DNA from 4 places in the Enterococcus sp. AZ170 genome. Region 2 is predicted to be linked to each of the others. Evidence: riboswitches for the same ligand, from Rfam matches in the RefSeq annotation. Region 2 holds a riboswitch; each other region holds the start of a gene.
The links. A riboswitch is a leader RNA that binds a small molecule or an ion and turns the genes downstream of it on or off. The one in region 2 is predicted to bind magnesium.
Positions count from the first base shown of each region.

Region 1: it holds a riboswitch for magnesium, as region 2 does, so the genes downstream of both, IGJ55_RS09675 (MgtC/SapB family protein) here and mgtA (magnesium-translocating P-type ATPase) in region 2, are expected to answer to the same signal.
Region 3: it holds a riboswitch for magnesium, as region 2 does, so the genes downstream of both, IGJ55_RS12610 (LCP family protein) here and mgtA (magnesium-translocating P-type ATPase) in region 2, are expected to answer to the same signal.
Region 4: it holds a riboswitch for magnesium, as region 2 does, so the genes downstream of both, IGJ55_RS06735 (LCP family protein) here and mgtA (magnesium-translocating P-type ATPase) in region 2, are expected to answer to the same signal.

Region 1 is NZ_CP172947.1:2,004,646-2,007,844, reverse strand. Features, by position in the region: gene dnaI (primosomal protein DnaI) at 1-461, shown strand, start outside; gene IGJ55_RS09680 (hypothetical protein) at 626-1,096, shown strand; M-box (ykoK) riboswitch at 1,255-1,425, shown strand; gene IGJ55_RS09675 (MgtC/SapB family protein) at 1,688-2,353, shown strand; gene IGJ55_RS09670 (GNAT family N-acetyltransferase) at 2,386-2,883, shown strand; gene mgtA (magnesium-translocating P-type ATPase) at 3,117-3,199, shown strand, end outside.
Region 2 is NZ_CP172947.1:1,224,074-1,227,272, forward strand. Features, by position in the region: gene trxB (thioredoxin-disulfide reductase) at 1-28, shown strand, start outside; M-box (ykoK) riboswitch at 490-658, shown strand; partial or broken gene mgtA (magnesium-translocating P-type ATPase) at 1,146-3,199, shown strand, end outside.
Region 3 is NZ_CP172947.1:2,611,295-2,614,493, reverse strand. Features, by position in the region: gene IGJ55_RS12615 (DUF4303 domain-containing protein) at 92-589, opposite strand; M-box (ykoK) riboswitch at 841-1,010, shown strand; gene IGJ55_RS12610 (LCP family protein) at 1,161-2,075, shown strand; gene IGJ55_RS12605 (FAD-dependent oxidoreductase) at 2,244-3,199, shown strand, end outside.
Region 4 is NZ_CP172947.1:1,396,599-1,399,797, forward strand. Features, by position in the region: gene IGJ55_RS06730 (FtsW/RodA/SpoVE family cell cycle protein) at 1-441, opposite strand, end outside; gene IGJ55_RS06735 (LCP family protein) at 438-1,364, opposite strand; M-box (ykoK) riboswitch at 1,623-1,792, opposite strand; gene IGJ55_RS06740 (glycoside hydrolase family 3 N-terminal domain-containing protein) at 2,156-3,199, shown strand, end outside.

The sequences.
Region 1 (3,199 bases), 780 kb from region 2:
AATTTCATAAAGGACTTTATTTACAAGGGACATTTGGTGTAGGGAAATCTTTTCTACTAGGTGCAATTGCCAACAGCTTAGCTGAACGGGGATTCGTTACAACGATTGTTCATTTTCCAACCTTTACTGTCGAAATGAAACAAGCAATCGGCAAAGATATGGTAGGCCCAAAATTGGATGCCGTTAAAAAGTCCCCTGTTTTGATGATTGATGATTTAGGTGCGGAATCAATGACGTCTTGGATTCGAGATGATGTGCTTAGTGTGATTTTACAATATCGGATGCAAGAACAATTAGTGACTTTTTTTTCATCGAATCTAAATTTAAAGGATTTAGAAAAGCACTTGACCGTGACTCAGCGTGGGGAACAAGAGCCGTTGAAGGCTCGTCGAATCATGGAGCGGATTCGTTATTTAGCACAAGAAATTACGATGTCAGGCAATGACCGGAGAAATGGTTAAAGGTGGTCAGACTACTACAGCTTTTATGGAAGCCATGTGGTTGAGATGTAACTCGAAGAGTTCTGTCTCAATCATTTTTTATTTTTTAAGAGAACTAAGGATGATATTAGACTGGAATCAAAAATATAGCTTATAATTAGATATCAATAATGGAGGGATATCCTATGAAAAAAATCACATTAGCAGTGCTAACTATCATTACATTGATTTCTTTAGGAGCATGTACGAAAAATAACCATGATTCTGCAAAAGGAAGTGAAGAAACATCTATGAGTAGTAAACAAAATCAAGTGACAGATGAAACATCTCATAACGTGGAACAAGAACAAGCAAAATCAGTATTTATAGCCACTTTAATGGAAGATGCTAGGAGAAACGAGACGGTAGACAAATCTCTACGTTTGGTTTTAAATGAAGTTGAAGTAATTGAAGATCCAGAAAAAATAATCGGTATGATGAAAAATGATGGCGTAATCTTAAATGTATCAGATGAACAATTGGCAGATGGTATTACTGAAAATGATTTGAAAAAGGGAGATAAAATTCAATTTACCTTAGTTGGTTTACCTGCCATGACAATGTCGATCCCACCTCAAGTAGTTGGTAATTCAGTAGTCAAAGTTGAAAAAAATTAATCTATCAAAAATCACTGTTAAAAACGCACTATTCAAGTATTTTTTGACAGTGATTTTTTGATTTTGTAGTGAAACGATCATTGCTTATTCAAAAAATAAACGAAAAAACATTGACATTTGTTTTGTGATGGTGGTATAGTTCTTTCTGTAAGACAACTAAATAGATTTGTTAGGTGAGGCTCCTATACAAACATAGGCTACTGCCCAAAAACATCGAGAGATGCCAATGGGTAGAACAGGGATTGTCGATTACAAGGCTTTTCATAAGGTAGCTAAAAGCTCTGCTTTTTACGTTGTATAGTGCCAAAACTCAACGATTAGATCATGCAGGCTTTTTTTTGTACGCCTATTTATGACCTTCCGCTGAGTTTTTGGCGGAAGGTTTTTTGCTGTGAAACACTGCGATTGCCATTGGCAGAGCAGATGTTGAACAGTACTTGTCGATCGAAGAGAGAGAAGTGCCCGACGTACTGAAACCCAACGATTGCCATTAGCAGAGCAGATGTTGAACAGTACTTGTCGATCGAAGAGAGGGACGTAACGAGCTGAAAACAAACAAACCGAAGAAAGGAGAAAGCCTATGCATTTTTAATTAATATTGTTGCGAGTATCTTTGCAGGAATGATCATCGGTGCGGAAAGACAATGGCGAAAAAAGTTGGCTGGTATGAGAACGATGACTTTGGTAACGTTTGGTTCATGTCAGTTCGTTTCGCTATCATCGCTGATTCAAGATGACAATAGTCCAACACGAATTGCGGCTCAAGTCGTCAGTGGTATTGGGTTTCTTGCCGGGGGAGTGATTTTACGAGAAGGATTTAGCGTAACTGGCATCAATACCGCAGCAACATTATGGTGTTCAGCAGCTGTGGGCAGTATGATTGGTGCTGGATTTGTAACAGAAGGCGTAGTTTGTGCTGTTATCTTAATGTTAGTGAACATCCTGTTGAGAAATTTATCTTTCAAAATAGATGATTATACAGTTCAAAGAGAAGACGATCAAACAGAGACAATTCATTATCTTTCTGTTATTGCTAGTAACAGCAGTGAAGTCATGCTTAGAACTGAGATTATCCAGTTGTTAGATAAGTACTGTCTAACATTCACTAAATTTTCTTGTACAGATTTAGCTGGAAAAAAAGTCCGGTTGTTTTTGGAAATTGAGGCTACAAGAAATGGTAGTCTAGCAATCAATACGATTATTTCTGAGTTGTCTCAGCTTTCAGAAGTTATAGAAATCAATCAAATGACTAACTAAAAGAACGGAGGAATCAAGATGGTAAAACAGTGATGGTTAAAATTATCAATTGGAATAGTGAAGCCTATTGGGCAGGAGTCCAATTAAGAAACGAATTGCTTAAGTCTAGTGCTGGTAAAGAATGGATCAAAGAGTTGCCTTTGAACGAAGAAAAAGATATTCATATGACAGCTATGATCGAAGGAAATGTTGTGGGAACATTAATTCTTTCAAAAAAGAGTAGAACAATAGGGCAAATCAAACAAGTAGCTATTAATGAAGTGCATCAAGGCTTTGGTATTGGAAAAAAATTACTTGAATTTGCTGAAAAAGTAGCAGAACTTATGGGGTGCCAAATCATAATTCTAAACGGGCGTATGCAGGCTTGGGGTTTTTATGAACATTTTGGATATCAAAGTATAGGACAAGCCTATAATGACGGAAATGTCGTCTTAAAAACATTTGAGAAAAGAATCTACACTAATAAGAAAATCGAATTATTTAAATTTATTAGATATATAACGCTAAAGGAGATGGAAACAAATGGATGACAGTAGTCAGATGATCAAGGACCTTTGTAAAAAGAACCCTGTTTTTAAAGAAGATAAGTTTATTATTGTCTATTTGTTTCTAGGGCAGTTCAGAAACTTACTCCGATAAGCATACCTCTTTTTCCATTGGTCCGATTCTTAAAAGATTGAATATCTGAGCATTGAGATAACTTAAATCGCTATGCGATCATCTATTATCTCATTGGTAAGAGTTTAGAAAGAAGGAAAAACAAATGGAAAAAAGAATAACATTAACTAAAGAAAAGAACCAATCTTATGAATATTTTGCAAGAAATTCAGCAGAAAATATCGTAAC
Region 2 (3,199 bases):
TATTGAAGATATGACAGAAGTTGAATAATTGAAAACAACTATCATTTGATTGCTACTTTATTCTAATTTTTACTGACTAGGATCTAGGTCAAAGCTGTAGTGTTTACCCCTTTAAAAAAAGTGTCAGACGTTCAAGTCATGCCAATTCTTGTAGTGACAGATGAAGGAACTGGAGAAAACTACTCGGTACCGATATAAAGCTATCTATCAGAGCTGATTTTGACATTAAAAGTGAATGAAGCTGAGAATATATTATTTTCAGAGTCCAAACAGATGGCAGATGCTCAGTTTCTTGAGCTTGGTAACGGGTTTACGATCTTGTTGAAAATCTATCCGATGAAGAATTAAAATTAGCAAATTTCTCAAGAATAGAAATCTCTCAAGGAAGAGGAGAGCTTGGCTAGTTAGTAAAAGTGATGTCTTTTTATTTTATGTCTTTTTCTTTTGACAATTGTAACAAGATAAACTATGATAGATAAGGATTCAGAACTGAATAATTGTTAGGTGAGGCTCCTATTTGGACACATGCTGCTGCCGCGAAAGAATCGAGAGACTCTTAGTTGGTTGAACAGGAATGATCGTGAAGGTTATTCATAACGTAGCTGATAAGAAATTATCTACGCCCTTTAGTGCTAAAGCTCAACGATAGAGAAACTTTTATTTAAGTTGCTATTTTACGCACACTCTATTGTTGAGTGTGCGTTTTTGCTGTGAATCACAGCGACTGGCTTCGCCAGAGCTGATGATGAACAGTACTTGGCGACCAAAGGGAGCGAAGTTCCGCAAAAAGAAACAAGCAGGCAGAAGGAAAACAGAAACTAGTAAGCAAAAAGTCTAAGAACAGGAAAACGTACTGGCTTCGCCAGAGCTGATGATGAACAGTACTTGGCGACCAAAGGGAGCGAAGTTCCGCAAAAAGAAACAAGCAGATTGAAAGAAGACAGATGTTAAACAGTAGCAAGAGCAGAACTCAAGAGAACAAGATTCCCGCCTAACAAAAAATCTATCGTTCCAAAATAAACCAAAAGAGAGGAAGAGGCTCATGGAAGACCCCAGTCAGACCAAAAACAAACGAAATGTAGCCTTCATCTTAGAAACGATGGAAATGAAATGATTTTTTCTCTCCTCGATAAGATGAAGTAAAGGAGGAAAAGAAAATGATGAATAAAAAAATGACCGAAATGAAGAAAACAACAAAAGACCAAGAATTAAGAAAATTAGCAATGCTTTCTGAACGTGAATTGATGATGGAACTTCGTACATCAGAAAAAGGGCTATCAGAAGAAGATGCCAAAAATCGTTTAGAAGAATATGGACCAAATGAAGTGTCCGCACAAAAACCAACACCTGCAATTATTATGTTTTTAGAAGCATTCAAAGACCCATTTGTTTATGTCTTAGCTTTATTAATGGTCGTTTCAGCTGTAACCAAAGATTTTGAAGCAGCACTTGTGATGGGAATCATGATTTTAGCTAGTGTTATTATTGCCTTTATTCAAGAGTATCGTTCCCAAAAAGCAAGTCTGAATCTAAAAGAACTCATCGAAAATACAACAGCTGTAACGCGTGCGGGTCAAACAAAAGAAATTCCGATGGACGAAGTTGTACCTGGAGACATTGTAACACTTGCAACAGGTGATATGATTCCAGCGGATGCCGTACTAATATGGACAAAGGATCTCTTTATCAATCAATCTTCTTTGACTGGTGAATCAATGCCAGTCGAAAAATTTGTGGATGCAGGTATTGATAAGAATTCAGAATCAGTTTCTGCTTTAGATATGCAGGATTTGATTTTTATGGGAACGGATGTATTGAGTGGACAAGGTAAAGCAATCATTTTGAAGACTGGACAAAATACATTCTTCGGTGATATTGCTAAAAATGCGACAACACAACGTGGAAAAACATCATTTGATATTGGCTTGACAAAAGTTAGTAAATTTTTACTAAGAATGGTGATGATTCTGTTTCCAATCGTCTTTTTGATCAACGGCATTACAAAAGGTGAATGGGGCGAAGCGTTTTTCTTCGCAATTGCAGTCGCTGTTGGATTAACACCTGAAATGTTGCCAATGATTGTAACGAGTAACCTAGCAAAAGGGGCATTAAGTTTATCCAAACATAAAGTCATTGTGAAAGAGTTGCCTTCTATTCAAAATCTAGGGAGTATGGATATTCTTTGTACGGACAAAACCGGAACGATTACAGAAGACAAAGTTGTTTTGGTTCAACATTTAGATCCGCTAGGACAACTTAATGATCAAGTTCTAGATATGGCTTTTCTAAATTCTCATTATCAAACGGGTTGGAAAAATTTGATGGACATCGCTGTAATCAACTTTTATGAGGAAAATAAGAATCAAAGTCCGTATCATTCCGTGACAAAACTAGATGAAATTCCGTTTGACTTTTCTCGTCGTCGTTTAACGGTGGTGGTCAATGCAGATGGTCATCAATTTATGATCACTAAAGGTGCGGTAGAAGAGATGGAAGCTGTTTGTACACATGCTGAAATCAACGGGGAGATCGTACCGTTAACACCTGAATTACAAAAAAGAATGCGTGAAGTCAATATTCGTATGAATGAACAAGGTATGCGCGCTTTAGCCGTAGCGGTGAAAAAAGACGTGCATAGTGAAGCCATTTATAGTGTGGAAGATGAGCAAGGAATGACGCTGATCGGTTTTATGGGCTTTTTGGACCCAGCGAAAAAATCAGCGATCACGGCAATCAAGTCCTTACACGAACATGGTGTGAATGTAAAAGTTTTAACAGGCGATAATGATATCGTTGCTAAGAAAGTTTGTAGCGATGTAGGAATCGAAGTGTCTCATGTCGTACTTGGTTCTGATATTGATAATATGTCGGATGAACAAATGAAAGACGAAGTCGAAAAAACTAATTTATTTGCTAAATTAAACCCGATGCAAAAGTCTCGAATTATTGAAACACTGCAAGGAAATGGTCACACAGTCGGTTTCATGGGAGATGGAATTAATGATGCACCAGCACTTCGTAAAGCAGATGTAGGAATCTCAGTTGATACAGCAGCTGATATTACGAAAGACGCTAGTTCAATTATTCTGTTGGAAAAAAGTTTGAATGTTTTAGAAGACGGTGTGATTGAGGGACGTAAAGTTTTTAGTAATATGATGAAATATATTAAAATTACAATCAGTTCTAACTTTGGGAATGT
Region 3 (3,199 bases), 1.4 Mb from region 2:
ATTTTCTTATCTTTGAGCGCTAAAACGCCTCTTCCTAAAGTAGGCATTTTTGAAAAGAGCCCAAGAATAAAATCTGCTGCTCGCTTTTTGATCAATTTAATTGGAAATAGTCAGATGTTGTTAATTTTTCAAAGCGTTCTTGCGAGTCAGCTGCTTCTTCATCATGATCGTAAACTAATACTTTAAAATCAGCTGCTTTAGGAATACGTTCAAAGGTGTCGCTATCAACTAGCAAAATGAGTTGTTGACTAATCCATTCAAGAACCATTTCAATGGCTTGTGGATCTTCCACCCAATCATCGAATAGGTGAAGAGAAGCAAATTGTTGGTCTTCATCCCAATCCTTTGCATTATATTTCATCTCTTGTAATTGTTGGTCAGTGTATCCTTTAGTTGCATAATAGTCAGTTGTGTCTTGCCAAAGCTCAACAGTATTAAGGTATACGTTGATTTCGCCTTCTTCATGAATATTACAAACTAAGGCAAATGCATAGTAGGTTTCATCAGAATGATCGAGTAAAAAGTTATCGATACTATCTGTTAAAAAATTAAAAAAGAATGCTTGTTGTTTTTCTAAAAAATTTTCCATGGTATCCTCCAAGTATCTGTCTTTTAAACATTGAAACAGATAACGCAAAGAATGTCTATCTAAAATTTGAATTTAAAGAGGATAAACGAATTTTTAAGAAAGGGTAAAGATTACTCTTAAAAAAAATTTATTCTTCTAGCCCCCAGCTACGTTGTAGCAATGATAACGGGGTAGCGGACTTATTATCCTAAAGGTTTCAGGTAGAATTTAATTTGACTTTGTGATTGGATACGCTTATAGTTTAAAATGAATTAAATACTTGTTAGGTGAGGCTCCTATATAAACACAGGCTACTGCTCAGAAATGTCGAAAGACTGGCACGGGTAGGACAAAATTCGTCGAATTAAGGCGTGTTTCAAAGTAGCTAAAAGCAATGCTTTTTACGTTATATAGTGCTAAAACTCCACGAAGAGATGATCTAGGTAATTTGTCGATACATGTTGTTTGTCATGTGTTTAAGAGACTGTAATCTAATCCCTTCGCTGAGTTTTCTTGGTGAAGTTTTTTTCTTTTAGTCAAGAAAATAGTTGAGCTAGCCCATCTAACGCTGATGTCTAGAAAGGAATGTACAATGAAAAAATCTGTAAAAATAATGATCATTAGCTTGCTATCGGTTTTGCTAATCGTTGTGAGTGCAGGCTGTTATGCAGCAGTATCATTTCAAACAGCCAAAGAAGAGAGTGAAGCAAAACTACCTACTAAAAACCAAAATTTTACTGGTGACGAACAAACAAGTGATAAGGAATTAACCGTGATGATCGTTGGGAATGATTCTAGAGATGATGATGAAGATCAAGGTCGTTCGGATACCTTGATGGTCGCACATTATGATGGAAAAACGAAGCAACCCAAATTGATTTCAATCATGAGAGATAGCTATGTAACATTTCCCGATGGTGGACAAGACAAGATCAATGCAGCTTATGCATATGGCGGGGCTCAAATGACCAAGGATGTACTAAAAAATAATTTTGATTTACCAATCAATTATTATGTGGTCATGGATTTTAAAGAGTTCAGTGATATTATTGATGAGCTTTATCCTAAGGGTGTCACGATCGAAGCTGAAAAAGATATCAATTTAGATGGTGTGGATATTTTTAAAGGTGAGCAAACATTACATGGTAATAGTTTATTGCAGTATGCGCGTTTTAGGATGGATGAAGAAGGCGATTTCGGCCGTATCAGACGTCAGCAGCAAGTGATGGATGCGCTAGTTGAACAATCAAAGGATTTGATTCCGATTTGGGAATTGCCTCAAGTAGCAGGGAAAATGGTTGGGAAAATCGATACGAATGTACCGACCAGCCTTTTGATCGATTTAGCAAAAGATTTTTTAACTGGCAAGGTTAAACCTTTAAAATCATTATCCGTTCCAGTCGAAGGATCATGGCAATTTAACGATTATACAGATTCTGGCAGCGTGATCGAGTTAGATGAACAGCAAAATGCTGAAGCGATCAAAGCGTTTATGAAAGACAATTAACACATAGCTGGAAAATTAAAATGACCTGTTGACTCTGGAGTAGAATAGAGCAAACAGGTCATTTTTTATTAAAAAATCAACACAAATCAGCGTATGTCTATACGTTTAGGTCAAGCGTATGCTATCCTTTAAGAAAACGTTTTACTTATACAGAAAGAAGGTCTTATTGTGAAAATCGTCATCATTGGGGCTTCTTTTGCAGGAGTGTCGGCCGCTGTGGCAATCAGAAAAAAACACCCTGCAGCTGAAATTCATTTAATTGAAAAGCAAGCAACGATTGGCTATCTACCTGGCGGCATCAATCTTTATTTTAATGAAACGATCGATCCTATTGAAAAAGCGCAATTTATTTCGGAGCAACAACTAGAAGAATGGGGCATTTCTTTACTACTAAGTGCAAAAGTAATTAGCATAGATTCAAAACAACATATTGTTAAATACATGGAAAAAGAAAAAGAATGTGTGATGTCGTTCGATAAATTAATTTTAGCAACAGGTTCTAGTCAATGGGCTCAGAATATTCCGGGGAGTGATTCGGAGAAAGTGTTAAAATATAAATTTTTATCTGGTGTGTTAAAGGCGATTGAGCAATTACAAAACAGTGATAAAGTAGCCGTAATCGGTGGGGGACAAATTGGCGGAGAAGCGGCAGATACGCTTTTAAAGATGGGTAAAGCAGTTCATCTTTTTGAGCGTATGGATTACTTATTGTTTAAATATTTTGATGAAGAAATGATTAGACCGGTCCAAGAAGAAATGACCAACCGCGGTGTCGTGTTTCATTTCGATGAAACTGTTGCAAAGATAACAGATGGAGATGAGGGGCTTATGATCGAAACCAAAAAATCCCAGTTGTTATGTGATAGTGCAATTTTTGCCATGAATGTGCGCCCAGACTTAGCTTATTTGGATGGTCAGATTAAAATGCATACGGATCAGACAGTTTTTGTGGATGAGTACTTACAAACTTCTCATGTGGATATTTTTGCAATAGGCGACTGCATTCAGGTACCTTATAGTCTGTCAGATGAGTCCTTTTATATTCCCTTAGTCAACAATGCAGTTAGGACAGGATTAGTCGTGGCTGAAAATCTAATGCAACCTACAAGACCATTTGTTGGTTC
Region 4 (3,199 bases), 170 kb from region 2:
TTTGATTGTGAAAGGACGTAAAACATTATCTTTGGCTAAGTTTGCTGCTAGATAAAGAACTAGGATCAACGGGACTAATTCAGAGGGTTGAAATAAAAGGACACCTAAATTGATCCACCGTTTTGCTCCACCTACAGTAGTTCCAATCAATGGCAAAGCAGCGATTGAAAGAAAGGTGAGAAAAAGTAACATGAATAATAGTTTAGGTTTGCGCAGTACATTTAAGTGAATCCGATAAACAATACTCATGCAAAGTAAACTAAAAAGGAAATACATGGTTTGCTTGATGGCTTTACTAGCAGTGCCTAACTCACTGTCTAACAAGTGATAAGAGCTAGAACTGTAAACCATTAAAATGCCGATGATACAAAGAATCAGATACGGAAGCAAAATATAAAAATCTAGATACTGTAGTTTGGATGGTCTGCTAAGCCGTTTCATCTTTTTGCTCCATCATTCAAAAAATCGTGAATGGCAAGTTGATTTTGTTCCTCGTCAATTTCCAAGACACTGCCAGCTTCGGTATAATCATTAAACGCCCAGCTACCTGAGACTGGGATGGAAAGGGTCTCTAGATTTTTGACTTTACCAGTTAGAAAATCTTTTGCTAAATCGACAAGGACATCTGCTGGAATGTTTGTATCCAAGTAGCCAACAGCTTCACCAGCAATTTTAGGTAATTGTAAGAACGAAACGGCATTTTTAGACTGCTTTGCTAATGCATCCATCACTTGCTGCTGCCTCCTCACTCGACCAAAATCTCCTTCTTCATCCATTCTAAAACGAGCATACTGTAACAACGTATTACCATCCATGACTTGGATACCTTTTTTGATATCAACATTGTCTAAATTAATATCTTTTTCTGCATCAATTTCGATTCCTTTAGGATAAAGCTCATTGATCAAACGGATAAAATTATTAAAGTCGGCTGAAATGTAATAATTGATCGGTAAGCCGAAAGAATCGTTAAGGACTTTTCTAGTTAACTCTGCTCCACCAAACGCATAAGCGGCATTGATTTTCTCTAAACCATATTCTGGGATTTTGACATAAGAATCCCTCATGATCGAAACAAGTTTTGGTTGTTTGGTCTCGCTATTATAATGAGCGACCATCAGCGTATCTGCTCGACCGCCATCTTCATCATCTTCACGACCATCATCACCAATCAGCATAATGGTGATTTCTTTCATATTTGTTTGTTGATCACCGGAAAAATCTTTGTTTTTCGTAGGATTTACTTGAGATTGTGCTGCTTTTTTTCCATTATGGAAGCTGATTACAGTGTAACTGCCGATTGCTGCAAAAAGGAGAACAATACAAAGCAGCGTACAAATTACGATTTTGTTCACTAGTTTCATTTTTTATTCCTCGCTAATCATTTTAATTGATCATCAAATAAAGTGTGCATTAGGAAATCGACTTAGATGTCGGTATAAAAAGATAGTTGTGCTACATATAAAAGGTATTAACAGCTTTATATCAAAAAAACGTTGATATCTCTGCTTATTCACCTCCTGCTAATTAAAAAGCTGAGAAATACCTTATTTATTAAAACAAAAAACCTTCGCTTAACTAACTCAGCGAAGGTGGATTGATTGCAGCACAAATAGAGCTTTTCATCATTCTCATCGTTGAGTTTTAGCACTATGAAACGTAAAAAGCTGAGCTTTTAGCTACTTTGTGAAAAGCCTTAATTCGACAATTCCTGTCCTACCCATGCCTGTCTTTCGACATTTTTGAGCAGTAGCCTGTGTTTTCATAGGAGCCTCACCTAACAAGTTATTCAGATCGCCTTAAATATAGTGAAGATCTTGACTAAAGTCAATAAAGTGAATATTAAATTTTTTATAATAAAACGTTGTGAAATATGCTGACAGGTGTTATTTTATCTAAGCTAAAATAGCACTTTAACCATTAAGGGCACGGTTTTCACTTATCTGATAAGGTTCTACTTTTATATGATTTTGATTTGGAAAAGTTTAATGGTCATTTCTTTACATTTTCTTAAACATATACAGACAAAATACACACGTTTGTAAAACAGAAGCAAATAAAATCCCAAATAGACATCGCATCGGGTTAACATTTATTGTAAGATAGAAAGAAGTGAAAGAATGCGTTTACGGCATAATGAAATGGGGAAAAATAAATGGGCTACAAAAAGACTTCTCAAGGAAATTGGATACTGGTCGAGAATGAAAATGGTGCAACTCTGGGTTATTCAACGGCTTCAGGTGTTACTTTGATAGAAGAAGATGGTTTTGCTTTTAAAGATTTAAATAAGAATGGACTTTTAGATCCTTATGAAGATTGGCGCTTGCCGCTTGAGGAGAGAATTGAAGATTTAACTGCAAAATTGACGATCGATCAGATTGCTGGATTAATGTTGTATAGTAGGCATCAAACGGTTTCTAAAAGTCAGAATCATTTTGTGGAAATGTTCTCAGGAACGTATGACGGAAAATCGCTAGATCATTATAGCGGATCTATTGCGAATTTAACGGATCAGCAAAAAGAATTTTTAGAAAAAGATCATATTCGTCATGTCTTATTAACTCTGGTGGATGCTCCTCAAATTGCTGCTGAGTGGTCGAATAATTTACAAGCAATGGCTGAAAGTTTAGATTTGGGTATTCCAGTAAACGTCAGCTCAGATCCAAGACATAGCACTAGTGCTGATACAGAATTTAATGCAGGTGCTGGTGGGGATATTTCAAAATGGCCAGAGCAATTGGGCTTAGCTGCAACATTCGATCCTGGCTTGGTAAAGCAATTTGGTGAAGTCGCAAGTCAAGAATACAGGGCACTTGGCATCACAACTGCCTTATCTCCGCAAATTGATTTAGCGACAGAGCCACGCTGGATGCGTTTTTCTGGAACATTTGGAGAAGGGGTCAAATTAGTCACCGATTTGGCTAAAGCTTATTGTGATGGTTTTCAAACAACTGAATATGAAACGGATGGCTGGGGCAGTGAAAGCGTCAATGCAATGGTCAAGCACTGGCCTGGTGGCGGAAGCGGTGAAGCTGGTCGTGATGGTCATTATGGTTATGGTAAATATGCAGTTTATCCTGGTAATAATTTTAGTGAACATTTAAAACCATTTCTTCATGGTGCATTTGATCTAGAAGCAGGAACCAAAAAAGCTTCTGCTGTGATGCCTTATTACACAATTTCTTATGATCAAGATCAA